DNA from 4 places in the Sinorhizobium sp. FG01 genome. Region 3 is predicted to be linked to each of the others. Evidence: predicted binding sites of a transcription regulator. Region 3 holds the regulator's gene; each other region holds the start of a gene.
The links. Region 3 encodes HrcA, which represses chaperone genes, less so after heat shock. Its sites were predicted from a motif close to GTTAGCACTCNCNNNNNGNGAGTGCTAAC; they were not measured.
Positions count from the first base shown of each region.

Region 1: the regulator HrcA is predicted to act here: its motif matches at 5,162-5,190, upstream of CO656_RS18685 (co-chaperone GroES).
Region 2: the regulator HrcA is predicted to act here: its motif matches at 4,372-4,400, upstream of groES (co-chaperone GroES).
Region 4: the regulator HrcA is predicted to act here: its motif matches at 4,318-4,346, upstream of groES (co-chaperone GroES).

Region 1 covers NZ_NWTB01000010.1:229,241-236,545, forward strand. Annotated here, with positions in the region: gene cpdR1 (response regulator CpdR1) at 1-260, shown strand, start outside; tRNA gene CO656_RS18660 (tRNA-Val) at 563-637, shown strand; gene CO656_RS30835 (hypothetical protein) at 731-928, opposite strand; gene CO656_RS31255 (ABC transporter permease subunit) at 977-1,213, opposite strand; gene CO656_RS30840 (ABC transporter permease) at 1,132-1,590, opposite strand; gene CO656_RS18670 (hypothetical protein) at 1,674-2,030, opposite strand; partial or broken gene CO656_RS18675 (PDZ domain-containing protein) at 2,110-2,897, opposite strand; gene groL (chaperonin GroEL) at 3,042-4,670, opposite strand; gene CO656_RS18685 (co-chaperone GroES) at 4,700-5,014, opposite strand; gene CO656_RS18690 (Hsp20 family protein) at 5,351-5,812, shown strand; gene CO656_RS18695 (Hsp20/alpha crystallin family protein) at 5,908-6,417, shown strand; gene CO656_RS30845 (NADH dehydrogenase ubiquinone Fe-S protein 4) at 6,611-6,835, shown strand; gene CO656_RS18705 (DUF982 domain-containing protein) at 7,201-7,305, opposite strand, start outside.
Region 2 covers NZ_NWTB01000021.1:2,603-9,907, forward strand. Annotated here, with positions in the region: gene CO656_RS31060 (hypothetical protein) at 429-620, shown strand; gene CO656_RS25810 (class I SAM-dependent methyltransferase) at 1,266-1,973, opposite strand; gene groL (chaperonin GroEL) at 2,263-3,891, opposite strand; gene groES (co-chaperone GroES) at 3,930-4,244, opposite strand; gene nodD2 (transcriptional regulator NodD2) at 4,642-5,598, opposite strand; gene CO656_RS25830 (LLM class flavin-dependent oxidoreductase) at 5,896-6,939, opposite strand; gene CO656_RS25835 (SDR family oxidoreductase) at 7,105-7,305, opposite strand, start outside.
Region 3 covers NZ_NWTB01000005.1:228,262-235,566, forward strand. Annotated here, with positions in the region: gene CO656_RS09270 (nuclear transport factor 2 family protein) at 1-635, shown strand, start outside; gene hemW (radical SAM family heme chaperone HemW) at 766-1,947, opposite strand; gene rdgB (RdgB/HAM1 family non-canonical purine NTP pyrophosphatase) at 1,959-2,603, opposite strand; gene CO656_RS09285 (VOC family protein) at 2,639-3,055, opposite strand; gene rph (ribonuclease PH) at 3,108-3,827, opposite strand; gene hrcA (heat-inducible transcriptional repressor HrcA) at 3,984-5,054, shown strand; gene grpE (nucleotide exchange factor GrpE) at 5,214-5,840, shown strand; gene CO656_RS09305 (hypothetical protein) at 5,853-6,209, shown strand; gene CO656_RS09310 (D-arabinono-1,4-lactone oxidase) at 6,334-7,305, opposite strand, start outside.
Region 4 covers NZ_NWTB01000008.1:256,741-264,045, reverse strand. Annotated here, with positions in the region: gene CO656_RS15655 (EAL domain-containing protein) at 1-1,794, shown strand, start outside; gene groL (chaperonin GroEL) at 2,252-3,889, opposite strand; gene groES (co-chaperone GroES) at 3,964-4,260, opposite strand; gene CO656_RS15635 (sulfurtransferase/chromate resistance protein) at 4,526-5,353, shown strand; gene chrA (chromate efflux transporter) at 5,350-6,708, shown strand; gene CO656_RS15625 (TIGR01459 family HAD-type hydrolase) at 6,827-7,305, shown strand, end outside.

The DNA.
Region 1 (7,305 bases), on a different contig from region 3:
GCGCCAGCGCCTATGACCGGCTGCGCGAAGAGCCCTTTTCGCTGCTGCTGACCGATATCGTTATGCCCGAGATGGACGGCATCGAGCTCGCCCGCCGGGCGACCGAGCTCGACCCGGACCTGAAGGTCATGTTCATCACCGGCTTTGCCGCCGTCGCGCTCAATCCCGACTCGAAGGCCCCGAAGGACGCCAAGGTCCTTTCGAAGCCCTTCCACCTTCGCGACCTCGTCGACGAGGTCAACAAGATGCTGGCTGCCTGAGACCCCCCAAGCGGTTTCCCTATCTGTCAAAACGGCTGGCCAAGCCGATCTGCTTGATCGGCTTCCGCTTGCGCTTTGCCCCGCCAGAATTCGCAAGCCGCGCGTCACGCTGCCCGTTCCTCCGGCAGCAACCTCTGTTATTTCAATCATTTAGCTGCCCGATGCGCCCGCAGCGGGCTAAAGGCCGAACGCGCGCCCATCGAAGTCCCGCCCCACCGGCACCTTCGAACTTTCTGTCAAAAAACCTTCGAAAAGCCTATTGACGCGCACGCCGGTTTTATGGTCTATGCGCCGCATCGGATGGGCGTGTAGCTCAGCGGGAGAGCACTACGTTGACATCGTAGGGGTCACAAGTTCGATCCTTGTCACGCCCACCATCCTTTTCAAGGGCTTAGCGGTCCCGCTGAGCCCTTTGTCGTTTCTGGTGGCTAATGGCGCCAAGGTGCGGGCGGCTTCGCGCCGAGCAGCCATCATGCCCTGACCTCCTGACGCTGGAAGACGACGTAGGCCAAAGTGAAGAGCAGGACCATCGCAGCGACTAGTCCCGAGAGCTGCGGCCATACGACCAGCAGGCTTTGCACGGTCGGTAGCGGTGCGCTGGCAATCGCGCCTTGGACTTGATCGAAGAACAAGGGACCGACCGAGCGCGCCGCGGGGTTCAACAGCATTCCGGTGATTTCCCCGTAAAGCGTCTGAGGCGAGGACCTGCTGATGGCCTACTGCGTTTCGAGCTGTGTCACCACCGTCATCGGCTCGAGCGGATCGATGGGAGCCAGCGCGCCTGCAAACAGCGGCGCGATCATGTCCCAGAACACCGCAAGCACCAGCCAGACCGACAGGGCGGCCAACGCCGAGGTCGCCGGCGAGCGGATCAAGGTCGAGAAGGCGATCGCCAGCGCCAGCCAGACACCGGCGTAGGCAAGCGTCGCGGCGAGATAGGCGGCACCCCGCACGATGTCGGCGGCCGACGGGGCAGACCGAGGAACAGGATGCCGAGGCCTGTCATGAGCAGCCAGAGCCTCAGCAGCGCGATTGCGATAACAAGCAAGCCACCGAGGAACTTTCCGAACAAAACCGCATCGCGGTAGATCGGCTGCGCCAGGAGCCGGCTTATTGTCCGCCAGGCGTATTCGCCGTTGACTGCGTCGAAACCCAGCGCGATCGCCACCAGCGGCAACAGAAAGCCAAGCAAGGCGGCGAAGGATGGAAGCGGCTCGCACGCCTCCGTCAACAGCTTCAGGAACAGGAAAGGATCCTCGGCTGTGGTTGCGGTGATGCGCCCAATCGCACCATAGACGGCGCCGATCGCGGTCAGCAGCACGAGCAGCATGATCAGATGCATCCGCGCGGCTGGTCATATGATCGGCCGCTTCCTTGAAGGCAATCGTTGCCGCTACCTTGAAGGGTGAGCCTTCACGCGTCATGGACAACCTCCCGGACATACCGATTGTAGGCCTGGTCAAGCCGCGCCCGACGCAGGTCCAAATTCTTCAGGGAACCACCAGCATCGACGACGAGGCGGGCGAGCTCCGGGCGAACATCGCGGTCGCTTTCGACCAGCCAATGGCCGTGGCGACCGGGTGCGATCGACGTCACGCCCTCGGCCGACGTGCCCAGTTCGGTAAGGTCGACACCATCGGCCTCGACATCGATGAGGAAAGCGCCTCCCCCGATCTTGTCGGCAAGCTCTTCGATGGTGCCGAGGAATCCAATCCGGCCGTTGCTGAACAACGCAATGCGATCGCAGACCGTTTGCACCACGTTGAGCATGTGCTGTCATGCCGTCGCGGCTCAGCGCTCCTCATCTCGTTCCCCTTCAACGTTCGACATTCACGCGCGCGGCGGCCGCTTAACCGATCACCAGGAACAGTTTTGAGCCACCGCGAAACAGATCGAGCGCAATCGCGCCGCCGGCGTCCTTCAACGCCGCGGCGAGCTCCGCCACGGTGGCGACGGGCTTTCGATTAACGGCAATGATCACGTCGCCGGCGCGCAAACCCGATCGCGCCGCTGCGCTTCCTCCTTCAATGCTGGAGACAACCACATTACCAGCCGCATCCTCGAACTGCGCGCCCTGCAGGGGAGCGGGCGTTGCATCGGCCTCAGCATTTGCCTCGGCCGGCTCAATGCGCATTGTCACCTTTTTGCGAGCCCGATCGCGCAGATATTCGATCTCGACCTGTGATCCGACCTGAGCCAAACCGATCCCATTGCGGAGATCTGTCGAGCCGGTGATTTTGCGATTGTTGACGGCGATGATGACATCGCCAGACCGGCACTCGCTGCCGGCGAATTCTGCTCAATGCTTCCGACAACGGCGCCGGAAGTCTCCTCTATGCTGAGCGCCTCGGCTAGGTCCGGCGTGAGGTCCTGAATGGAAACGCCGATCCGGCCGCGCCGCACTTCGCCATGCTCGATCAGTTGCTGCATCACGGCGGAGGCCATCGCGATCGGAACCGCAAAGCCGATGCCGACGTTGCCGCCGGCCGGCGCGATGATGGCGGTGCTGACGCCGACCAGCCGACCATCGGCAGTCACCAGTGCCCCTCCCGAATTGTCGGGATTAATCGAGGCGTCGGTCTGGATGAAATCCTCATAACCCTCGACATTGATGCCGCCACGCCCAAGAGCGCTGACACGGGCCTCGGGTCCGGCCTCCTTGGAGCCGATCTCGGGCTCCTGCCGCCCTGCTGCAAACCGATGTTCGAACGCTTCACCCATCGAGGGGCAAGCCATGGTTCGATGGGTCCGCGCCCCTGAGGCGCGAACCCATCGTTTCCGTCAGAAGTCCATACCTCCAGGCGGCATCGGCGGAACCGGCGCCTCCTTCTTCGGCTTCTCGGCGACCATTGCCTCGGTGGTAATCAGCAGCCCGGCGACAGAAGCGGCGTCCTGCAGCGCGGTTCGAACGACTTTGACCGGATCGATCACACCTTGCTCGTAAAGGTCACCGAACTCGTTGGTCTGGGCGTTCCAGCCATAGCCAAATTCGGATTTCTCGCGCAGCTTGCCGACGATGATCGAGCCTTCGGCACCCGCGTTCTCGGCGATCTGGCGCACCGGCGCTTCGATCGCACGGCGCACGATCTCGATGCCATGCCTCTGATCGGCGTTCTCGGTCTGAACGCCGTCCAGGGCCTTGACGGCTCGCAGCAAAGCGACGCCACCGCCGGGCAGCACGCCCTCCTCGACAGCCGCCCGCGTTGCATGCATTGCGTCATCGACGCGGTCCTTGCGTTCCTTGACTTCGACCTCGGTCGAGCCCCCCACGCGGATCACGGCAACACCGCCGGCGAGCTTGGCGAGACGCTCCTGCAGCTTCTCGCGATCATAGTCCGAGGTGGTCTCCTCGATCTGCGCCTTGATCTGGGCGACGCGACCCTGGATCTCCGTCTTCGAACCAGCGCCGTCGACGATGGTCGTGCTTTCCTTCTCGACAACCACCTTCTTGGCGCGGCCGAGCATTTCGAGCGTGACGTTCTCGAGCTTGATGCCGAGATCCTCGGAGATCGCAGTACCGCCGGTCAGAATGGCGATGTCCTCGAGCATGGCCTTGCGGCGGTCGCCAAAACCAGGCGCTTTCACTGCAGCGACCTTCAGGCCGCCACGCAGCTTGTTGACGACGAGCGTGGCGAGCGCTTCACCCTCGACGTCCTCGGCGATAATCAGCAGCGGTTTGCCGGATTGAACGACAGATTCGAGAACCGGAAGCAGCGCCTGCAGATTGGACAGCTTCTTCTCGTGGATGAGCACATAGGGCTCCTCCAGCTCGACGCGCATCTTTTCGGGATTGGTCACGAAATAGGGCGAGAGGTAACCGCGGTCGAACTGCATGCCCTCCACGACTTCGAGCTCCGTGACCGCGGTCTTGGCTTCTTCGACCGTGATCGCTCCTTCGTTGCCGACCTTTTCCATCGCTTCTGCGAGGAAGCGGCCAATCTCCGTGTCGCCATTGGCCGAGATGGTGCCGACCTGGGCGATCTCATCGTTTCTGGTGACTTTGCGGGCATTGCTGCGCAGCTCCTCGACCACAGCCTCCACCGCCTTGTCGACGCCACGCTTGAGGTCCATCGGGTTCATTCCCGAGGCCACGGCTTTCGCTCCCTCCTTGACGATCGCCTGGGCGAGAACCGTTGCCGTGGTGGTGCCGTCGCCGGCGATGTCACTGGTCTTTGATGCCACTTCGCGCACCATCTGGGCGCCCATGTTCTCGAACTTGTCCTCAAGCTCGATCTCCTTGGCGACGGTGACGCCGTCCTTGGTGATCCGTGGAGCGCCGAACGATTTGTCGAGCACCACATTGCGACCCTTCGGGCCCAACGTCACCTTCACCGCATTGGCGAGAATGTCGACGCCGCGAAGCATCTTCTCGCGGGCTTCCGTATGGAATCTCACTTCCTTGGCAGCCATTTTTTCTACTCCTCCAATTGGCCCGGCTCTCAGGCGGCCTTCTTCGCCGAGGCTTCGTTCTCGATCACGCCCATGACGTCGGATTCCTTCATGATCAGAAGCTCCTCACCATTGAGCTTGATTTCTGTACCGGACCATTTACCGAACAGGATGCGATCGCCGGCTTTGACGTCGAGCTCGACGAGCTTGCCGCTGTCATCGCGTGCGCCCGGGCCGACGGCGATGACCTCGCCTTCCTGCGGCTTTTCCTTCGCCGTATCGGGGATGATGATGCCGCCGGCCGTCTTTTCCTCGGCTACAATGCGGCGGACCAGGATGCGATCATGCAGGGGACGGAACGTCATGTCGCTCACCTCGTGGACAAACAGATTTCTTAGAAGCTCCTCCGCGCCGCATCCGGCTCGAATCCGACGCGGGACGCACGATGTTTTGGCATCGCGCCAATCGATCTGGTTTCTGATTTTTCGAGTTTCAAGAGGGCGGCGCAATTTTTTAGCACTCGATCCATGTGAGTGCTAATCCCATGAATTTATAGCTTCATTTCCCGCCACCCCCTTGACGTAACGCGGTGGGATCCCCAACTCATTTCTGCCGACGCCCCATTGGGGTCGGCCAGGTCAGGGAGCGCCGAGCTTCTTGGCGCTTCCTCGTATCTATGTTGCTCTACGGAGGATGTAGCTATGAGAACAAGCCTCGACTTTACCCCCTTCTACAGGTCGAGCATCGGCTTCGATCGCATGTTCGATCTGCTGGAAAACGCCAGTCTGAACGCTGAAAACTGGCCGCCCTACAACATCGTGAAACTTGGCGAAGATTCCTACCGAATCGAAATCGCGGTAGCGGGATTTGCCGAAGACGACCTAACGATCACCCATGAGGCGAACATGCTCATGGTCAACGGCGCCAAGTCCAAGGATGAGGAGGCACAGTACCTCCATCAGGGGCTCGCCGTACGGCCGTTCGCGCGTAAATTCGAACTCGCCGATCATGTCTTTGTCGAGGGCGCAAAGCTCGAAAACGGGTTGCTTGTCATTAATCTCAGGAGGGAGATCCCTGAGGAGATGAAGCCACATCGGATCACCATCCAAACCGAAGTGACCAAGCCCGCTTCGAAGCAGATCGAAGGCGACAAGGCAGCCTAAACCGGCGCGCCGCTCAAGCCTCGGCTGTTTTCGAAGGCGAGGGCCGGGAGAGAGCGCAAAAAAGGAGTGAACGAAACCGAAGAAAGGATGAAGCCATGAATGTACGTGACCTGATCCCCTGGAATCGTAGCAGCAGCCAGGTTCCAAGCGCCTTTCGCGGCGATGACCTAGATCCGTTCCTTTCGCTGCACCGCAATGTAAACCGGCTGTTTGACGACGTCTTCCGCGGTTTTGGCCAGCCCTCGTTGTTCGGTGCTGCGACGTCCTTCAATGGCTCGTGGCCGACAGTGGAGATCGAGGAGAACGACAACGAGATCCGCGTGACAGCGGAGGTGCCGGGGATTGATCCAGACGATGTCGAGGTGCTGCTGGACGATGGTGTGCTAACGCTTCGCGGCGAGAAGAAATCGGAAACGGAGGACAATGGCCGCCGGTTCACAGAGCGCTACTACGGGCGCTTCGAACGGCGGCTGGCTCTTGGTGGCCAGGTCGATGAGAATAAGGTCGCCGCAACGTTCAGGAACGGCCTGCTCTCGGTGACACTGCCTAAGACCGTGAAGGCGCGAGCCAACGTCAAGCGGATCAGCATCGATAAAGCCAAATAGTACCGTCGCCGCCGGCCGGGTCGATTGCCCGGCCGGCTATTCTGGTGACGACAACCTATCTCATGACGGGACGCCGTTCCTCGACAGGAAAAGCTCTCGTAGCGATGATCGGAAATTCGCGGAGCAGATCGGCGACAGCCAGCATCCGGCGGCTGAGGACCGGCTAAAACCAAACAGTGACCCGGTAGCACGCATCTTTCGTCCGTCACGTTCCGTGATGACGTCAGCGCGCCTCTCAAGGCGACCTTGGCTGCTGGTGTTCGAACGGAAAGACCCGCCGGTCATCGACTATCTCATCGGCTATACCGGAGGAGTGACACGCTGTCTCAGGTCGAACTTCCCATCCCGCGAGGCCGCCATTGCCTATGCGGAAAGACAGAAACTTAACTACATCGTCGTGGACGACAGGAGCCGCTAGTTTGAGGGGAGCAGTAACCGGCTGTGGCCGAAGCGCCGTACCTTTCAGAAGCGGCGCGTGTCGCGAATTGCAGCAGGGCGAGACGATCAACCAGAGCCCGAGCCACGAATGAAGCTTGTTGACGCTGTTCCGCGTGCTGCGCACGCTGCGTAAGACGATGTAATCTTGGGCAAATTAATCTTCAAGACGGACTTGATTACTTGTTTGGACGGACGTGCACTTCCGGACATTCCCGGGAGCGAGGCGAGACGGTAGTCGCGGGGTTAGGGCAATCCTTACGACAGGGCCATTCAGAACGTGGTGACGGGTCGCATGGGTTGCTGCTCGATAGGTCGGGGCCTGGAAGCGTGCCCCGACTCCAGCCTTTAGGCAAGCGAGTGTTGACCGCCAGCACCGGGTTTCGCGCCGAACATTGCATCCGCGCTCGCTGCCATGCCCGCATCTCGGCAGGCGTCAATGAACGCTTCGCG
Region 2 (7,305 bases), on a different contig from region 3:
TATGATGCGAAGGAAACTTAGGGCTTCAAATGGCCATGGTCCTCAATCAGGCGCTCGCGGATCTAATCAGCGAACAAATCAGGCAACCATGTGACCGAACTCAGGGCCATGCTCTCGACCTTAACGAGATCACCATGCATGCAGAGTTCACGGTCGGCCGGGACTTAATATCTACGGAACGGCGAAGGATCACAGCGGAAAATGGGCTATGACGCCGTTCGCTCATATCGTGCAGTTGATCGTCTAAGCAACAAGCGGCCGCTCTATCCCGCCATGCAGGAGAGCGGCCGCACGATCGCCCGTCGCCACGGGAGGGTGGGCGTCAGGCAATAAGTAATACTTACGGCACTAAGTAATACTTACGTTTATTCTTGCTTCATTATACCTTAGTATAATAGTGTGGCGCCATCGCTTTGGGAGGAGCAAGGATGGTTGTACGCGTCGAAGCCGATAAACTTTCCACGCATGCTGTTACTAAGGTGTGGAATATTCACGATTTTTGCCGCCGGCAACGCTTGTGCCAGGAGGAAGAACGGCGGCTAACCCTCATCTTTGGCGATTTCGCCACGGCTTCTGAATTGCTTTACAATGCGAAGCGCTCTCCGAGGTGGAGATATTAGGGTTGGGGCAGTCCCGGCGACCTCGCGAATTTAAACGTCCGCGGTTCGGCAGCGCCCCAAAGAGAAAAGGCCGCTCGATGGCGGCCTCTGGGAAAATCACCCACTCAAAAATATACGATTTGAGAAGGTGCCCGACCGGACATCACGCGGCGATTTTCTCTGCAATCGGCGTAATTTCCGCCCTCGCCGTCTCGTCAAGGCTGATAAGTCCACGCTTCTCCGCATATGCTGGTGCCTGCCCCTTGATGGCTGCAAACGGAGGTGCGGTGGAGCCGTGATCCTCAAGCGTTGGACTTCTCACGGGTGCGGGGCGCGCTCCGCCGCCTCCGCCATTTCTGCCGTCGTCTCCAGGCCCGCCCGTCGTCGCCGAGGGCTTCCCCTGGCCTACCGGCCGTCGATGCGCGTGATGCGTTTCTGCAGCAGCTCGTGCTCGGTGATGCCGTTGTCCGGCGGCAGGTAAGCTTTAACCTGAACCTAAAAAGCGGTAGCGGAAGCGGTAGGTCACTTGCGCAAACCGCAACTTCGCAGAAGCGCCGCTGGAGTCAATATCCGATTGTAGACAGAGATCGGTCCTTTTATTGAGCGTCGCGTCATGGATCCGGATCTTTGCGTCACCGTAATTCCGAGGCGATGGGCGAAATGTGGCTAGTGCAGTCCACGTGAGGGCCGGAAACCATATGCTGTCGCGCTCCTGCGAATTGAGAACAGCCTGTAAGCTAAGTCGATGTTGGGGCCCGGCCCCCACTTCACAATCACCGATCTGAGATCATTCGCAGCCACTATTCGCTCAAGAAGGTCATCGCGGGCATTGATGCCGAATCCTAAAAGGATTTTGCCTCCTTCTGCAAGAAATGCTTGAGCCTCCGACAGAAATCTCTCGAGCTGGCCGTAGCCGGGATCAAATGCTCCACGCTCAATGTCATCGACAAATTCGAATTGTGCTGGAACGAAATTCCAGGGGTAGTTCCAAAAAATAATGTCGAACTTCCTTCCAGGAGGAATATTACTGAAGATGTCACTTTCGATGACGTCGACATTTTCAATCCCGTTTCTTGCGGCATTCTCCAAGGTGTTCGCGACAGCCAGCTGATTGATATCGCAGGCTAGCAACGACAGCGCTCCGGTCTTTGCCAAGAGGAGACCTGGTAGACCGAAACCGCAGCCGATTTCCAAGATCCGCTTTCGAGCGAATGGAGGGAAGTTCTCGCTAAACCAACGCCAACTTTGGAAATCTTCGGGAGGAAAAACGCCTTCTCGCACGATCAGATCCAGCCCGAACTCCCGTATCTGCCGCGGAAAAGTTCTCTGTTGGCTAGACCTGAGTGTTGCCCTGATTTCGTCGAGTTCGCTCAAATGTTCCCTCCGAGATGGGGACGCGCTAGAGATGCCGGCCGCTCAACTGTTTTATGCTCACGGGGCTCAGGCCTTGAGGCAAAATATGCGGGTCATGCAGCCGAATGTTTGCGGCACGTCGACTTCCACAGACAAGCCGGCGTTGAATGTTGCCCCCGCGCGACAAGTGCAGCGGCTTTATTCAGCCCCGTCGAGTGTCGCTGGAAATACCAACGACCCCGGCGGGGCCGAACAACCTTATTTGAAGCTCTCGGCTAGCCGAAGATGCGGAACGCGGCTGCAGGCGGGACTAGAAGTCCATTCCACCGCCGGGCGGCATTGCCGGCGGAGCTTCCTTCTTCGGCTTCTCGGCGATCATCGCTTCGGTGGTGACGAGCAGGCCGGCAATCGAGGCCGCATCCTGCAGCGCGGTGCGGACGACCTTGGCAGGATCGATCACGCCCATCGAGAAGAGATCGCCGAATTCCCCCGTCTGGGCATTCCAGCCATGGGAGAATTCCGCCTTCTCGCGCAGCTTGCCGACGATGATCGAGCCTTCCGCACCAGCGTTTTCCGCGATCTGGCGCGCCGGAGCTTCGATGGCGCGGCGAACGATCTCGACGCCGACCCTCTGGTCGTCATTGACGGTCTGCACGCCATCGAGAGCCTTGACTGCACGCAGAAGCGCCACGCCGCCACCCGGCAGGATGCCTTCCTCGACCGCCGCTCGGGTTGCATGCAGCGCATCGTCAACGCGGTCCTTGCGTTCCTTTACTTCGACTTCCGTCGAGCCGCCGACGCGGATGACCGCGACGCCACCGGCGAGCTTGGCGAGGCGCTCCTGCAACTTCTCGCGATCATAGTCGGACGTCGTCTCTTCAATTTGCGCCTTGATCTGCGCGACGCGGCCGTCGATGTCGGCTTTGGTGCCGGCGCCGTCGATGATCGTGGTGTTCTCCTTCTCGATCGAGACCTTCTTGGCGCGGCCGAGCATGTCGAGCGTGACGTTCTCCAGCTTGATCCCAAGGTCTTCGGAGATCACGGTGCCTGCCGTGAGGATTGCAATATCCTCGAGCATGACCTTGCGCCGGTCGCCGAAGCCAGGGGCCTTGACGGCCGCGACCTTCAGTCCGCCGCGCAGCTTGTTGACGACGAGGGTGGCAAGCGCCTCGCCTTCGACATCCTCGGCGATGATGAGGAGCGGCTTGCCCGATTGTACGGCAGCTTCGAGAACAGGCAGCATCGCCTGCAGGTTGGAGAGCTTCTTTTCGTGGATCAAGATGTAGGGTTCCTCGAACTCTACCCGCATCTTATCCTGGTTGGTTATGAAATAGGGTGAGATGTAACCCCGGTCGAACTGCATTCCCTCGACCACCTCAAGTTCCGTCTCCGCGGTCTTGGCTTCCTCGACGGTGATCACGCCGTCATTGCCGACCTTCTCCATTGCTTCGGCGAGGTAACGGCCGATGCCCGCATCACCGTTTGCCGAGATGGTGCCGACCTGGGCGATTTCCTCATTCTTCGAAACTTCCCGCGCTTTGGCTTTCAGCTCGGCAACGAGCGTGTCGACGGCGAGGTCGATGCCTCGTTTCAAGTCCATCGGGTTCATGCCGGAAGCAACGGCCTTTGCGCCCTCCCTGACGATCGCCTGCGCGAGCACCGTCGCGGTCGTGGTGCCGTCGCCGGCGATGTCACTCGTTTTCGAGGCCACCTCGCGCAGCATCTGCGCACCCATGTTCTCGAACTTGTCCTCAAGCTCGATCTCCTTCGCCACGGTAACGCCATCCTTGGTGATGCGCGGGGCGCCGAACGATTTGTCGATGACGACATTGCGGCCTTTTGGCCCCAGCGTCACCTTTACTGCGTTGGCAAGCGTATCGACGCCGCGCAACATGCGATCTCGGGCATCGGAATGGAATTTTACGTCTTTTGCACCCATGGTTCACTCCTTCGCTGAATTCTGGTCAGTGGCAGCTCTCAGGCGGCCTTTTTATCCGCGCCCAAATCTTCGATGATGCCGAGCACGTCGGCTTCCTTGAGGATCAGCAGGTCCTCGCCGTCGATCTTGATCTCCGTGCCCGACCATTTGCCGAAGAGCACGCGATCTCCGACCTTGACGTCCAACGCGACGAGTTGACCTTGCTCATTGCGAGCACCCGGGCCGACGGCGATCACCTCGCCTTCCTGTGGTTTCTCCTTGGCTGTATCGGGGATGATGATGCCGGCTTTGGTTTTCTCTTCGGACGAGACGCGGCGGACAAGAATGCGATCGTGAAGCGGTTGGAACTTCATGCCTTCCTCCTGGATAAAATCAATCGACGATGCTCTTCGCCGGACGAATGCACTGCGGACGGGCAAGGCCGCTCCGGCTACTGGCAGCGGTTGATTCTGGTTCAGTTGAAAACTGAATTCAAGAGTTTTTAGCACTCTTTGGTCGAGAGTGCTAAAGTGACGCAGCCAACCGATGGAGCTTGGCTCACACGGACATCGAGAGGCCATACGAGCCCTGGTCGATTGAGAAGCGGCTTAACCTACCAGTTGGCTCGCCCGGCACTTGGGCAGAAGGCCGCCTTGCGTCGAGGAAACAATGTCGAGGATTTCAAAAGAGGCGGCGGCAACACCGTCTTCATGGAAGGCGGGCGATGAGGAGGCGCAGTTGTCGGGAGCAGCGCCTCATCGCGCGGCGGATTTAGCGAATGACGCGACTAAAGCACGGATCCAGAGGTTCCTGGGCACGCGGCGAGACCATACGCGACGCCTCCTCTACGAGCATCTCACGCAGCCAACGACTTGCCGGATCACTATCGTGTGGGGCGGGCCATTGGATTGCTTCGATAAACGGGGGAAGTGGCAGCGGAACCTCGACGATCTGCAGGGGTATTGTTTTTGCGAAAAGCTGCGCCAACCGTAAGGGCATGGTTCCTATCCGCTCAGTGCCCAACAGCATGGGCGGGATCATGCTGAAACCCTGCACTGCGACCTCGACACGTTTCTTGAAACCATGCTCGAGCAAATACCGTTCCTCGAACGAGGGCAACCGCGTATTTCCGAACTTCACCGCAACGTGGCCCATAGACATGTACCTCTCGAATGTGAGCGGCTCCGACAGCTGCTTGTTGGAGCGGCAACCGACGCACACAAATTTATCCTCGAACAGTGCTGAGTGAGGATGCTGCGACATGAACGCTTCCGGCATGATCAGAAAATCGATTTCGCCTCGCCGCAGTAGCTCCTCGAAGTCGTCCGCAACCGGCAGACAATCGAAGCTGACGCCGGGAGCTTCCCGCGCCGCACGCTCCACCACCTTTTCGAAAAGCACGAGCGTGACGTAATCGGAGAGCACGATTTTAAAGCGGCGATCTGAGTGGGCCGGTTTAAACGGCTCCCAGGAAACAATGGAGTGCTGGATCTGCAGCAGAGCCTCGCGCACCGCGGGGGCGAGCCCTTCCGCACGCGGCGTCGGGATAAATTCGCGCCCCGCCATTGCAAACAGCTCATCACGAAAATAGCTGCGCAGCCGGGCAACGGCCGCGCTCATCGCCGGCTGACTGAGATTGATGCGGCGCGCCGCCGCCGTGAGGTTGCGCTCGGTCATCAAAGCATCGAGCGCGACGAGGAGATTTAGATCAAGGCCCTTGAACCGCATGCTTCATCTATCCATAACGTGGATGGTTGCCATCCCAAATTGCCAGCATTCTTTATTAGTAATACAAATTGTTCGAAATCAAGGCAGCCGCCGCCACATTCATGCAGGGTAACCCGAGCTGGTCGGATAACCCTTCGGTCGCCTTCGCTGCCGTCTAGCCGCGCGCACGACAAAGCCGTCCAAGTCCACAGGGGAGACAGACAGAACATTCGCTGGAAGTTGCTTTTGAATTATGCCTGCTACGCCCTTTATCACCACTTACGTTGAGCTGGGCCGCATGGAGTCTCGGCCGAGCCGTTAGGGCGTGACCGCGTTGATCGCAGGGATGATCTTGTCTCCCCAAAGTTCAATTTGCCTCAGCATCGTCTTGTGGTCGAAATCGCCCAATTGCGTCTGAACGGCAATCTGAGTGGGTTTCAGCACACTAATTTCTTCAAGCAGGCGATCGATCACCCGATTCACATTACCGATCGGCAGGTTCTCGCGCATGCTCTCGAACGAGAGGTCCTGTTTCGTCGGGACTTCCTCAAGTAGATAACCGTCCTGGCTCTGCTGGCGGCGCTGTTGCAACGCTTCAGATAGCCGGCGCTGAAAGCGGGCGTTGTCGAGATAGCTGTTGATCTCCGCCTCGTGGTCACTGGCATAGCAGCAGCGCAGCAGTGATATCTTGGCTTTCGTGACATTTTTCCTCTCGCAGGTCGCTGCCTCCTCGATGCTATCACGCAGCGTTCGCAAGGCGTCCAACCCGTTGTGAAATGCCGTGACGAACAGATTGTGGCCCTCACGATAGGCCCGCCTCATACTGCGCGCCGATCCGGCCGCGATCCAGATCGGCGGAGTCGGCTTTTGGATGGTCCGCAGCGAAACCGCCGTCGGAGGTATCTTCTGATAATGGCCGTCGTGTTCGAAAACCTTCTGGTTGAGCCCCTTCAGAAGGATAGCCAGGTACTCGGAAAAGACGGTAGCCGCCTCATCGATATCGACACCGAAGCGCTCGAACTCGAACTGCTGGTACCCGGAGCCGACGCCAAGCTCGAGGCGACCATCCGACACGATGTCGGCGAACCCGATCTCGGCAAGCAGTCGCTGCGGCTGATAGAGCGGCAGTACGCAGACTCCGGTACCGAGACGAAGCGTGCTCGTCAGGCCGGCACAATGCGCCACTATCATCAAGGGAGAGGGAACAAGACTGTAATTATTGAAGTGGTGCTCGGCAAACCATGCCGTGTTGAAGCCAGCCTGCTCCGAAAGCACTGCCTGTTCGATCGAGTTGCGGATGACCGTGTCGGGCGATTGATGATAGCCGCGCTGGGCGGCAAGGAGAAATGTCGCGAATTCCATAGCAATCCTTCGGTGATGGGAGGTTCTCGATTCGGCTGATCGACAGCTTCGCGACTTCATGGCCGCAGGGGGACGTTTGCGGTATTCGACGGTTGGCGATTCACTCGCCATTCGACGGCCGTGCCCCACGAAAGCCAATTGTTGCAATGAGCCGCCGCTCGTCGACTACGGCATAATCGGCAACCATTTGGCGGCCGCCACCGGGTATTCCTGGTCGAGTCCACTTTCGAATCCAGCATCACCTAAGGACGTGCAGCCGCCGTCCACGCATAGGGTCGACCCGTTGACATATGAGGCCTCAGGCGAAGCCAGGAAGAACGCTGCTTCAGCGACGTCTTCCGGTTCTCCCGTCCTGATCGGGATGCG
Region 3 (7,305 bases):
AGCTCGACATTTCCGCAAGCGGCGACGTCGCCTTCGCCACGTCCTTGGCCCATCTTTCCGGCGAGAAGCAGGACGGATCGAAAGTCGCGCTCTGGTATCGCCAGACACTCGGCCTGAAACGCACCGACAAGGGCTGGAAGATCGCCCACCAGCACGAATCCGTCCCCTTCTACATGGACGGCAGCCTCAAGGCGGCGGTCGATCTCGAGCCCACATCAAAGATCGACTGGAACGCGCCCCCGCATCCGCCGATGGCGGGCGTTATCGCCTATCTCAACGTCGAGAATGCGGACGCGACCGCCAAATTCTATGCCCGCGCCTTTGCCGCCAAGGAGGAGGACCGAAAATATGCCGAGGACGGCAAGCGCCTCATCCATTGCCATTTGACGATCAACGGCGGCGCGCTGATGCTGAACGACCCCTTCCCGGAGTTCGGCATTCCCTGGAAGGCGCCAGAGGGGTTTGTGCTGCACCTCCTCGTCGACGACGCCCATTTCTGGTGGGAGCGGGCCGTCGCGGCGGGGGCGGAGGTGACGATGCCGCTGGAGATCGCCTTCTGGGGCGACTATTACGGTCAGCTGCGCGATCCCTTTGGAGTCACCTGGGGAATAGTCGCGCCGGTGAAGAAGAGCTGACGAGCCTCATCCGCCTGCCGGCTCCCCGCAGGCGGGGCGAAGGGCTATGCCGCGTCGCCATCAGTCCCCTCTCCCCGCCTGCGCCGCATGCGAGGAGAGGGGCAATCCGCGCTCCGCTTCCTCCCAGCCGTCAGCAGGCGAGGTCGGCGACCACCGCATCGAGGATCAGCATGCCGGCCGGCGTGCAGCGCAGGCGTGAATTGCCGAGCCGCTCGACGAAGCCGTGATCGATCAGGAACTGTTCGCGCTCCGGATCCGGATCCCGGCCGGAGAGGCTCTGCCAGCGGGCAAGATCGACGCCTTCCCGAAGCCTCAAGCCCATCAGCAGCAATTCGTCGGCCTGGGCTTCCAGGTCGAGCGGCTCCTGTTCGGTGATGCCTTCGCCGCGTTCTTCGACGAGGCGCAGCCACGCCTCCGGGTTCCGTTCCGTTGCGGTCGCGATCTTGCTGCCGCCAACCGTAAGCCGCCCGTGGGCGCCGGGTCCGATCCCCGCATAGTCGCCATAGCGCCAATAGGTGAGGTTGTGCCGGCTTTCCGCCCCCGGCCGGGCATGGTTGGAGACCTCGTAGGCCGGCATGCCGATCGCCGCCGTGATCTCCTGGGTCGCCTCGTAAAGCACCGCCGATTGTTCGCCATCCGGAACGATCAGCTTGCCGGCCTTGTGCAGCCCGAAGAAGGGCGTGCCTTCTTCGATGGTGAGCTGGTAGAGCGACAGATGATCGACGGCGTAGGAAACCGCCTCCTTCAGCTCGCGCTCCCATTCGTCGACTGTCTGGTCCGGCCGCGCATAGATCAGGTCGAAGGACATGCGCGGGAAGATTTCGCGCGCCAGCCGCACCGCTTTCAACGCATCCTCGACATCATGCAGCCGGCCTAGGAATTTCAGGTCGCGGTCGTTCAGCGCCTGGACGCCGAGGGAGACACGGTTGACGCCGGCAGAACGATAGCCGTGGAAACGTGTCGCCTCGACGCTCGAGGGGTTGGCCTCCATGGTGATCTCTATGCCATCCGGCACATGCCAGTGCTTCGCTGTGCCGTCGAGGATCGCGGCGACGGTCGCCGGGTCCATCAGCGACGGCGTGCCGCCGCCCATGAAAATGCTGGTCAGCGTTCTCGGGCCTGACAGCGCCCGCATCGCCGCCATCTCCTGGAGAAAGGCGGCGACGAAGCGCGGCTGGTCCACCGGCTGGTGGCGGACATGGCTGTTGAAGTCGCAATAGGGGCATTTGGCGGCACAGAACGGCCAGTGTACATAGACGCCGAAGCCCGGGTCCATGCCGTCACCGATTGCCGAAAGCGGGGCCGTCTGGATCATTCTCGTTCTCAGGCGCCGAGGCAGGTCTCGGCAAACAGCTTGAAGGCGCGGGCGCGATGCGAGAGCGCGTCCGCGTCGCCCGGCTTCCAGCCGTGCTTCTCTTCGGCGCTCATTTCTCCGAACGTGGTGGCGTAGCCCTTGGGCTGGAAGACCGGATCGTAGCCGAAGCCGCTCGTGCCGCGCGGCGGCCAGACGACGTAGCCTTCGACTTCGCCGCGAAAGAGCTCGACATGCCCGTCCGGCCAAGCAAGGCAGAGCACCGAGACGAAGCGGGCGGTACGCTCGCCCGGCTCCGTCGCACCTTTCTCCCTGAGCTCTTTTTCGACCTTTTCCATGGCCATCGCGAAGTCGCGGCTGCCGTCGTCGCGTTCCGCCCAATTGGCGGTGTAGACGCCGGGAGCGCCGCCGAGCGCATCGATGGCAAGGCCCGAATCGTCCGAAAGTGCCGGCAGGCCGGAGGCTTTGGCAGAGGCGAGCGCCTTGATCGTCGCGTTCTCCTCGAAGGTCGTGCCGGTCTCGTCCGGCTCGATGAAATTGAGATCGGCGGCCGATCTTGCCTCGAAGCCGAGCGGTCCGATCAGGTCACGGATTTCGCGGATCTTGCCGGCATTGTGGCTTGCCACCACGAGTGTCTTGTCAACCAGTTTGCGCATTCGAGTTTCGTTCCGTCCAAACGTTCAAAGCGTCATCAATCGATGGCCCAGAGGCCGGGTTCCGCGCATTCAAGGCTGTTTCCGGCCGGATCGCGGAAGTAGAAGGAGCGGGTGCCGTTCGGCCAGCGGACATCCGCCTCGACTGCAACTCCCGCCGCCTCCAGCTTCGCCTTCCAGGCATCGAGCGCCTGCGCCGCGACACGGAAGCACATGTGCCCGTTGCCTTGCGTGCCATGCGGCGGCACCGGCAGCGCGCCGGCCGCGGGTGGCTTCACCGTTTCCGCCGGATTGAAGATCAACAGCACGCCGTCGCCGCAACGGAAGAAGACGTGGCGGTTGCCGGCCCGCGTGATTCGCGTCAGTCCGAGCACGTTGCCGTAGAATGCCTCGGCCGCATCCAGATCGTGCGCATAGAGTGCGGTTTCGAGGATGCCTTCAAGAGCCGGAGCCAATGCCAATCCTCTCTTCTGTCAGCCAAAGCGGGCGCGCGCGCCCCGCCTACCGCTAGCCGGCGATCGCCTGCTTCTGCAGCGCCACGAGCTCGGCGATGCCGTCCTTGGCGAGTTGCATCAGGCTTGCGAACTCTTCCTCGCTGAAGGGTTTTCCTTCCGCCGTTCCCTGGATCTCGACGAGACCGCCGCTGCCCGTCATGACGAAATTGGCGTCGGTTTCAGCGGCCGAGTCTTCCAGATAGTCGAGATCGACCACCGCCTGGTTGGCGAAGATGCCGCAGGAAATGGCGGCGACATGGTCCTTGAGCACCCTCTCGACCTTGATCATGTTGCGCGCTTCCATCCATTTCAGGCAGTCGTGCAGGGCAATCCAGGCGCCGGTGATCGAGGCGGTTCGGGTGCCGCCATCCGCCTGGAGCACGTCGCAGTCGATCGAAATCTGCCGCTCGCCGAGCGCCGGCAGATCGACGACGGCCCGGAGCGAACGGCCGATCAGCCGCTGGATCTCCTGTGTGCGGCCGCTCTGTCTGCCGGCGGCGGCCTCGCGTTTCATCCGCTCGCCGGTCGCCCGCGGCAGCATCCCGTATTCCGCCGTGATCCAGCCCTTGCCGCCGTTGCGCAGCCAGGCGGGGACCTTCTCTTCGAGACTCGCGGTACAGAGCACGTGCGTGTCGCCGAAGCGCACCAGACAGGACCCTTCCGCATGCTTGGAGAAATTGCGCTCGAAGGAAACCTTGCGCATTTGGTCGGTTTTTCTGCCGGATGGCCGCATCTTCAACTCCTGTGTTCTCAGCAGCCTTCTAGATCATGGCGCCCCCAAAGGGAACCGCCTGATATCGGGCCGGGACGGTGATTTTTCCCTTTTGCCATTGCCCCGGCGGATCACTATATTCTTCGGCGACACGAACGGTTGTTTGCATGGAGTGACATGGTACTGCGCAACCCTCAAAAGCAGGGGATCGCATCGACGCTGGACGAGCGCTCCGGCGAGATCTTCCGCCGCATCGTGGAAACCTATCTGGAAAGCGGCGAGCCGCTCGGTTCACGCAATCTCTCCCGCCTCCTGCCGATGTCGCTGTCGCCCGCCTCGGTGCGCAACGTGATGAGCGATCTCGAGGATCTAGGGCTCATTTATTCGCCGCATGTCAGTGCGGGCCGCTTGCCGACCCAGACAGGCCTGCGCTTCTTCGTCGATGCTTTCATGCAGGTCGGCAAGCTTTCCACCGAGGAGCGGACCTCGATCGAGCGGCAGGTGCGGCGGGACCAACCGGTCGAAAGTCTTCTCACTGAGGCAAGCCAGATGCTTTCCGGCATGTCCCGCGGCGCCGGCCTCGTCATCACCACCAAAAGCGATCCGGTGCTGAAACACGTCGAATTCATCCGGCTCGCGCCAACCAAGGCGCTTGCGGTCCTCGTCGGCGATCACGACCAGGTGGAGAACCGCATCATCGAGCTGCCGGCTGGCGTCACCAGCGCGCAGCTCACCGAGGCGGCGAACTTCGTCAATGCCCATCTTGCCGGGCAGACCATTCCGGAACTGCGCGCCCAGCTCGAAAAGGTCAAGAAGACCGTGCGCGGCGAACTCGACGCGCTGTCGCAGGACCTGGTCGAGCGCGGCCTTGCGATCTGGTCGGGCAGCGAGGGCGACGAGAAGCCGGCGCGCCTGATCGTGCGCGGACGTGCCAACCTGCTCGAGGGCCTGGAAGGAAGCGAGGACATCGAGCGGCTGCGCATGCTGTTCGACGATCTCGAAAAGAAGGACAGCCTGATCGAGCTTCTCAATCTTGCCGAAAGCGGTCCGGGCGTGCGCATCTTCATCGGCTCGGAAAACAAGCTGTTTTCGCTCTCCGGATCGTCGCTGATCGTCGCACCCTATCGCGACAGCGACGACCGGATCGTCGGCGCCGTCGGCGTCATCGGCCCGACGCGGCTCAATTACTCCCGGATCGTGCCCATGGTCGATTACACCGCCCAGCTCATGTCGCGACTGTCGCGCTGAGCGAATCCTTTTGGACGAATAGACCGATTGGACCCTTGATTTTTCGGGCTCAAACCTCGATATCGGCTTCAAATCCAGGCAACAGAACGTTCAAGCAAAGCGACTTCCGCTGGTTTGATGATGCCGAACACGCCAAAGACAAGACATTCGGAGACCGTCATGACCGACGAAACGAACAAGAACGGAGCTGAGGCCGCAGCGCCGGAAGAGGTTGCAAAGGCCGCCGCGCCGGACGCGGTGGAGAAGCCGGAGGCCGAGACTTCTGCCGCTGCGCCGGACCCGCTGGAGCTCGCCAAGGCCGAAAGTGCGGAGCTGCGCGATAAATATCTTCGCCTCGCCGCCGAGATGGACAATCTGCGCCGGCGCACCGAGCGCGAGGTGAAGGACGCCAAGTCTTATTCCGTCGCCGGCTTTGCGCGCGACATGCTGGCCGTCTCCGACAATCTGCGCCGCGCGCTGGAAGCCATTCCGGCCGAAGCAAGGGAATCCGCCGATGCCGGCCTCGCCGCGCTGATCGAAGGCGTCGAGATGACCGAGCGCTCCATGCTGGCGGCGCTCGAGCGCCACGGCGTCAAGCAGCTGGACCCGACCGGCCAGAAATTCGATCCGAACTTCCACCAGGCGATGTTCGAGGTTCCGAACGCCGAGGTTCCGAACAACACGGTCGTCCAGGTGGTCCAGGCCGGCTACACGATCGGCGAGCGCGTGTTGCGCCCGGCCATGGTCGGCGTCGCCAAGGGTGGCCCGAAGGTCGCCGCCGCGGAAAGCGAGACGCCTGCCGCCTGAGGGCGGAGGAGGTTGGACCTGACCGACGCAGTCGAAAATGCGCAGAAAGAAATCTGCGCGAAATACGGCACGGCTTACTACCTTTCACCACCAGGGATGAAGGTAGGGATCGCTCTGAACGGCTGGGATGGTAAAACGCCCATAAATGGCTTGCGTCATCCGCCCGAAGGCGACACCACCGGCTGGTATATATGGGCCGGTGAAATGCTATCTGCGGACACGGATTTCTTTAAACCACTGCATGTGCGGCATTTGGCTGGTTGGTATCCTGAGATTCAGAAGTATCTTGCTTTGCCGCCCGGATGGCGATTTCTGATTAGCGGGAATTATGAGGATGTTTGGTACGACGGGTCGTTATTGAGCGTCTGATATTTTGGTGTGCTGCTTGCCCGGGCTCAGTGCCGCAGCTATTCCTCCGACCCGCGTTTGGAGCGACCGCGTAAGGTGAAGCGGCGTTTGACGTTGCTTGCTTGCAAACGACCTCGCAGGGGTCCTACCCAAAAAGCTGCCGGAGATGGTCGTTCAGGAAGCGGCCCTCCGGATCGACCTTCGCCCGTAGCGCCCGGAAATCGCCGGAGCGCGGATAGAGCGCCGTCACGTCTTCGGCGCCCAAGAAGTGCAGCTTGCCCCAATGCGGGCGCGAGCCATATTGGCGCAGGATTGTGTCGACGTCCTTCAGATAGTCCCAATAGTCGGTGCCCGGTTCGCCGGAGACCGAAAGCGTGATCGAATCCTGCTCGAAGAATGGGCTGATCCAGCCGGAATCGCCAGCGGTGAAGCGGTATTCGATCGGGTAGATGCAGGTCGGGTGCTTCTCGAGCATCAGCTGGCGCACAGCGCGGACGGCCTCCTTGCCGTGTGCGACGGGCACCGCATATTCGAGTTCGTGGAAGTTCGGGACATATTCGATCGGGTAGATTTCCGAGGAATAGGCGATCCGCTCGAAGGCCCCGTCCATCGGCGGGCGCTCGGTGATGTCGATCACCTTCATTTCGCAGACATCGGCGGTCTTTTCCGTCGTCGATACGGATGATGTATCCGGCAGACAGTAGCAATGGCGGCTTTCCGGAACCGGGCACCAGAAGAAGCCGAAATGGCGATGCTTCGCGGCGAGCTCGTCATGCTGCTCCATGCATTCGTCGAAGTCGCAGCGCCACAGCTTTTCATGAAGGTTGTAGCTGTCCATCACCTGAAGGGTAATTTCCGAGATGACGCCGAGCATGCCGACGGAGACGCGGGAGGCCTCCAGGAGATCCGGCGTCGTCTCGTCGACGACGAGGATCGAGCCGTCCGGCTGCACCAGGCGCATGCCGACGATCTGCGACGCCATGTTGCCGAGCGCCGCGCCGGTGCCGTGCGTGCCGGTGGTGAGCGCGCCGGCGAGCGCCTGGCTGTCGATGTCACCCTGGTTGATGAGCGACAGGCCGTTCGGTTTCAGCGCCTTGCCGAGCTGGTTGATCGTCGT
Region 4 (7,305 bases), on a different contig from region 3:
GATGGCACCCGCTTCTGGGCGCATGTGGTGATCGACCCGATCATCGGCGAGGACGGCGAGCACGCCGGCTTCATCAAGATCGCCAAGGACATCACCAAGCAGAAGGAGGATGCCGATCGGATCGCCGAGGTGAGCAAGAATCTCGACATCGCGCTCGAAAACATGAGCCAAGGCATTTGTCTCTTCGATCGTGCCGACCGCCTGCTGCTTTCGAATCGGCGCTGCCTCGAGATCTTCGATCTGCCTGAATCGATGGCCGGCAAGGGCATGACCTTCCGGGAAGTCCTCAATCGTGCATTTGACCGCACCTATGCGGATCCGGTGGTCGCGGAGGCGAAGGCGAACGAGGCCTATCAGAGGCATAGGCTGGACATCGTGGCGAAGGGCGGCGGCGACCTGGTCGAAAAATTGTCGAACGGACGCTCGATCCTGTCCAAGCACCGCACGCTTCCCGATGGCGGTTGGGTCTCCACCTATGAGGACATCACCGAGCGGCTCGACTCCGAGGAGCAGATTTCCTTCCTCGCGCGTCACGACAGCCTGACCGGGCTGCCCAACCGATTGCAGTTCAACAGCCATCTCGACGAGGAACTCGACGCGGCCGTCTGGTTTTCGCGCAAGGTGGCGGTCGTCGGCATCGATCTCGACAAGTTCAAGGAAGTCAACGACCTGCACGGACATGCGGCTGGCGACTTCGTACTGGTGACGATCGCGCAGCGGATGAAGGAACACCTGCAAGAGGGCGAATTCGTCGCCCGCTTCGGCGGAGACGAGTTCGCTGCGGTCAAGCGCTTCGAAGACCTGTCTGAACTCAATGACTTCCTGCGGCGGATCGAGCGGTGCCTGCATGAGGAGATGCGCTTCGGCGATTTCGAGCTGAAATCCGGCGGCAGCATGGGTGTGGCCATCTACCCGCAGGATGCGGAAACCGCCGACACGCTGATCAACAACGCCGACCTCGCGATGTATCGGGCGAAGGCGGCGCTCAATCAGACGATCTGCTTCTACGAGGTCTCGATGGACGAGGCTGCACGCGGCCGCCGGGCGCTGGCGAACGATCTCTGGGAAGCGGTTGAGAAGAACCAGCTGGCACTGCACTACCAGGTGCAGAAATCAGTGACGAGCGGAGAGGTGATCGGCTACGAAGTGCTGCTGCGCTGGAACCATCCGGAACGCGGCATGGTATCGCCAGGCGAATTCATCCCGCTCGCCGAGGAATGCGGCGCCATTCTGCCGATCGGCGAATGGGTGTTGCGCGAGGCCTGCCGTGAAGCGGCGACCTGGGACAGCCAGCACAAGATCGCCGTGAACCTCTCGCCGGTGCAGCTGGCAAATGGCGACGTCGTCAGCCTCGTCCATGCGATCCTCGTCGAAACCGGGCTCGACCCGAAACGGCTCGAGCTCGAGATTACCGAATCGACGATTATCGACGACAAGCAGCGCGCGCTGTTGACGCTGCGCGAGATCAAGGCGCTTGGCGTGACGATCGCCATCGACGATTTCGGCACGGGTTACTCCTCGCTAGAGACATTGCGGTCGTTCCCCTTCGACAAGATCAAGCTCGACAAGAGCTTCATGTCCGAGGTCGAAGGCAGCCCCCAGGCAAAGGCGATTATTCGCGCCATCCTCGCCCTCGGCCACAGCCTCCAGGTACCGGTGCTCGCCGAAGGGGTGGAAACCCAGAAGCAGCTCGACATTCTCATTGCCGAAGGCTGCGACGAGGCGCAGGGCTATCTCCTCGGGCGGCCGGCGCCGATCGGTTCCGTCGTTGGGGTCAGGACCGAGGCCGCCTGACGCGTTCGGCAAACGGCGAAAGCGGGAGAGTGGGATTGATACCCCTTCTGCCCTGCCGGGCATCTCCCCCACAAGGAGGGAGATTGGCTGGAAAACGCCGTTCTGCCCCACGCCCAGCGTGCCTATGCCGAAATAAAGGGACCTGCAAAGTCCATGTAAGGATATTTGATGGCGGGACATTGCCACTTGCCGATCTCCACCCTTGTGGGGGAGATGCCCGGCAGGGCAGAGGGGGTGCCTCCGACCGTAGCAACGATTCCACAAGAGGCGCGGCGCTGGCATGAAGTCGTCGGCTTGCCGCCGAGTGTGAACGCCCGGTGGTGCCCGGCGGCGCTTGCCCAGCGAGGCGAATGGCATGAAGGAATCCTCGCCGACGAAATCCTGAAAAGCAAAAAGGGCGGCTCGAGAGCCGCCCTTCCGATCCGGATGGATCACCTGCGCTAAGGCTTTCGCCTTATCACATCATGTCCATGCCGCCCATTCCGCCCATGCCGCCCGGCATGGCCGGAGCGTCCTTCTTCGGCAGCTCGGCGATCATGGCTTCGGTGGTGACGAGCAGGCCCGCAACCGAGGCTGCGTCCTGGAGAGCGGTGCGGACGACCTTGACCGGGTCGATGATGCCCATGGCGATCATGTCGCCATACTCGCCGGTCTGAGCGTTGTAGCCGAAGTCGTCGGTGTTCTTCTCGAGGATCTTGCCGACAACGATCGAGGCTTCATCGCCAGCGTTCTCCGCGATCTGGCGGGCCGGAGCCTGCAGAGCGCGACGAACGATGTTGATACCGGCGTCCTGATCGTCGTTTTCACCCTTGACGGTGATCTTGACGGAAGAGCGCAGCAGGGCAACACCGCCACCCGGTACGATGCCTTCCTGAACGGCAGCGCGCGTCGCGTTGAGGGCGTCGTCGATGCGGTCCTTCTTTTCCTTCACTTCGACTTCCGTCGCACCGCCGACGCGAATAACGGCAACGCCGCCAGCGAGCTTGGCAAGGCGCTCCTGCAGCTTCTCACGGTCGTAGTCGGAAGTGGTTTCTTCGATCTGGGCCTTGATCTGGGCAACGCGGCCTTCGATGTCGACCTTCTGGCCGGCGCCGTCGACGATCGTCGTGTTTTCCTTGGAGATCGAGACCTTCTTCGCACGGCCGAGCATGTCGAGCGTGACGTTTTCGAGCTTGATGCCAAGGTCTTCGGAGATCACCGTGCCGCCCGTCAGGATGGCGATGTCTTCGAGCATGGCCTTGCGGCGGTCGCCGAAGCCCGGAGCCTTGACGGCAGCGATCTTCAGGCCGCCACGCAGCTTGTTGACGACGAGCGTTGCAAGAGCTTCGCCTTCGACGTCTTCAGCGATGATGAGGAGCGGCTTGCCGGTCTGAACGACGGCTTCGAGAACCGGGAGCATCGCCTGAAGATTGGAGAGCTTCTTCTCGTGCAGGAGAATGAAAGCGTCTTCGAGGTCTGCGACCATCTTTTCCGGGTTGGTGACGAAGTAGGGCGACAGGTAGCCGCGGTCGAACTGCATGCCTTCGACGACCTCGAGTTCGGTCTCGGCGGTCTTGGCCTCTTCAACCGTGATGACGCCTTCGTTGCCGACCTTCTGCATCGCTTCAGCGATGTCGAGGCCGATCTGCTTTTCGCCGTTTGCCGAGATCGTGCCGACCTGGGCGACTTCTGCCGAGGTGTTGATCTTCTTGGCTTTGGCGAGCAGGTCCTTGACGACTTCGGTGACGGCGAGGTCGATGCCGCGCTTCAGGTCCATCGGGTTCATGCCGGCAGCAACGGCCTTGGCGCCTTCGCGAACGATCGCCTGGGCGAGAACGGTTGCGGTCGTGGTGCCGTCACCGGCGATGTCGTTGGTCTTCGAAGCGACTTCGCGGACCATCTGGGCGCCCATGTTCTCGAACTTGTCTTCGAGTTCGATTTCCTTGGCGACCGAAACGCCATCCTTGGTGATGCGCGGAGCGCCGAAGGACTTGTCGATAACGACGTTGCGGCCCTTCGGGCCGAGCGTCACCTTGACCGCATCGGCGAGGATGTCGACGCCGCGCAGCATCTTTTCGCGCGCGGTACGGCCGAACTTGACTTCTTTAGCTGCCATTTTTGAAAGCTCCTGGTTTCGAAGTTCCGGGACGCACCCGGTTTCAAATTACGGAAGTTGGGGTTGCGGGCCGATCAGCCGATGATGCCCATGATGTCGGCTTCCTTCATGATCAGAAGGTCTTCGCCGTTGATCTTGACTTCGGTGCCGGACCACTTGCCGAACAGGACGCGGTCACCAGCCTTGACGTCGAGCGGAACAACCTTGCCGCTTTCGTCACGGGCACCCGAACCGACAGCCACGATTTCGCCTTCTTGCGGCTTTTCCTTCGCGGTGTCCGGAATGATGATGCCGCCCTTGGTCTTTTCCTCAGACTCGACGCGGCGGACGACAACGCGGTCGTGCAGCGGACGGAAGTTGGTGCTTGCCATTGTCTAATCCCTCGATCAAATGACATTGCGGATCGTTCATCGATCCGGTGGATGGGTGTTAGCACTCCTGCTTAAAGAGTGCTAGCGCCGCCGAGATAAGGCTGGCTACCGAACGAGTCAAGGATCGGCTTCGAGATTTTTTTGCCGGCCGCGAGCGTTGACATGAAATGCCGTTTTTTGTTTGATGGATCTATGGGGTAAGCGAATGCCCCACGAGGCGTCATGCTGGAATTTCGCGTCCAACAGCTATCAAGGACGTCGTATCATGGCCTCGTTCAACTCCATCTCTCCTGAAAAACTTGCCCGGCTGGTCGGCACGCCGAAAGCTCCCGTCCTCATCGATGTTCGCGATGAGGACGATTTCACCGCCGATCCCCATCTCGTACCGTCCTCGTTCCACCGGACGCACGCCGATGCGCCCAAATGGGCGGACGAATACAAAGGACAGTGGGTCGTCGCGCTCTGCAAGCACGGCGGCAAGCTCAGCGAAGGCGTTGCCGCATGGCTTCGGCACGCCGGCGCGTCTGCGGAAATATTGGAAGGCGGTCTCGAAGCGTGGCGCGAGGCGGGTCTGCCTCTCGTCCCGGTGGCGAGCCTGCCGAATGCCGACCCTTCGGGCGGCTCGGTGTGGGTGACGCGATCCCGGCCGAAGATCGACCGCATCGCCTGCCCGTGGCTGATCCGCCGCTTCGTCGATCCGCGTGCCAGGTTCCTCTACGTCTCGCCGGCCGAGGTCGAGGCGGTCGGCGAACGCTTCGACGCAACGCCGTTCGACATCGAAGGCGTGTTCTGGAGCCACCGCGGCGACGATTGCACCTTCGACACGATGGTCAAGGAATTCCGCCTTTCCTTTCCCGCGCTCGAGCACGTCGCCCGGATCGTCCGCGGTGCCGACACGGACAGGCACGAGCTGGAACCGCAAGCGGCCGGTCTTCTCGCCGTATCGCTTGGCCTATCCCGAATGTATGCCGGCGACCTCGAACAGCTCGAGGCGGGGATGACTCTCTATGACGCGCTCTACCGCTGGGCGCGCGATGCGAGAGAGGAGAAGCACGATTGGGTATCGCACGGCGGCAAGGGGAAGCGGACGTGAACGACCAGGTATCGGCGGGCCTTCCGCCCGCCCATCCGACCTTTGCCGAAGCCGCGAAGGTCTGGGCAAGGATCGGCCTGTTGAGCTTCGGCGGGCCGGCCGGACAGATTGCGCTCATGCACCGGGAACTCGTCGAGGAGCGCCGCTGGATCTCGGAAAGCCGCTTCCTGCACGCGCTTAACTATTGCATGCTGCTGCCCGGCCCAGAGGCGCAACAACTCGCCACCTATATCGGCTGGCTCCTACACGGCACGCGCGGCGGGGTGGTGGCGGGCACGCTCTTCGTGATGCCGGGCTTTTTTGTCATCCTGGGCCTCTCGTCCGCCTATGCCCTGTTCCAGGAGACCAATTGGCTTGCGAGCCTCTTCTTCGGCCTTAAGGCCGCGGTGCTGGCGATCGTCATCGAGGCGCTGATCCGGCTTTCCCGCCGGGCGCTGAAAACCGGCTTCGATCGATGGCTCGCCATCCTGGCGTTCCTGGCGCTCTTCGTTTTCGCCGTGCCCTTTCCGCTGGTGGTCCTCGCGGCCGGCATCGCGGGCTATGTCGCTGCCCGCCATGCGCCGGCGCGGCGAGCGGCCGCGCATCAAGCGAAGGCTCCCGATCTTCCCTCCGTTATCGGCGCCGATTACCCCCACGGAAAGCCAAGCTGGGGGAGGGCGGCGGCAGTCATTGCCGTATGGGGCGCCCTCTGGCTGGCGCCCTTCCTCCTGATCGCGGCCATCGTCGGCGGACCGAATGTCTACACAGACATCGGCCTCTTCTTTTCGCAGATGGCGGTCGTCACTTTCGGCGGCGCCTATGCCGTTCTTGCCTATGTCGCACAGCAGGCGGTCGAGACCTATCACTGGCTGCGCCCCGGGGAGATGGTCGATGGCCTGGCGCTGGCGGAGACGACGCCGGGGCCGCTGGTGCTTGTGCTCGCCTTCGTCGGCTTCATGGGGGCGTACCGTGCGCCGATCGGTGTCGATGCGCTGACGTCGGGCGTGCTTGGCGCGACGCTTGCGACTTGGGTGACCTTCGTTCCGTGCTTTCTCTGGATCTTTCTCGGCGCGCCCTATGTCGAGCGGCTGCGCGCCAATGCGGCGCTCTCCGGTGCCCTGTCGGCGATCTCGGCGGCGGTCGCCGGCGTTATCCTCAACCTCGCCGTCTGGTTCGGCCTTCATGTCCTCTTTGGTCGCGTCGAGCGATTGGAGAGCGGCCCGCTCTCGCTTCCCTATCCGGATCCGGCGACGCTTCACCCTGCTGCTCTTTTCTTGACCGTCATTGCGGCCGTTTCGCTTTTCTGGTGGAAGCGCGGCATTTTCCAGACGCTCGCGATCTGTGCGGTGGCCGGCTGGTTGCTGATGCTTGTCTGATTGGCGGCATTTGTCGCCGCCTATCTTGGGAACTGCGGCGTTTTTCTGTAGGCGAGGCTTGTATTCTTGGTCCTTCCTTGCGATGTCAGCCGGGAAGCCGAGTTTGCAGGAAGCCAGGATGGCCGTCAGGATCAACAGTTTTCGGGAAATCGCCAGCCGATACGACGTGGTGCTTTGCGATGTCTGGGGCGTGCTTCACAACGGCGTTCAGGCCTTCGCCTCCGCCTGCGAGGCGCTTGCCGAGGCACGCGCTCAAGGGGTGACGGTCGTCCTCATCACCAATTCGCCGCGGCCGCATCCGAGTGTCAAGGTGCAGATCCGCGGCCTCGGCGTTCCCGATGAAGCCTATGACCGGATCGTCACCTCTGGCGACGTCACGCGGGCATTGATCGCCTCGGCCGAGAAGCGGATTTTCTTCATCGGCGCCGATCGCGATCTGCCCTTGCTCGAAGGATTGGGCACCGAGATCGTTTCGGCGGAAGAGGCCGAGACGATCGTCTGCGCTGGCTTCTACGACGACGAGACCGAAACCCCCGAACACTACCGCGCCACGCTGAGCGGGCTTGCCAAACGGAAAATCCCGTTCATCTGTGCCAA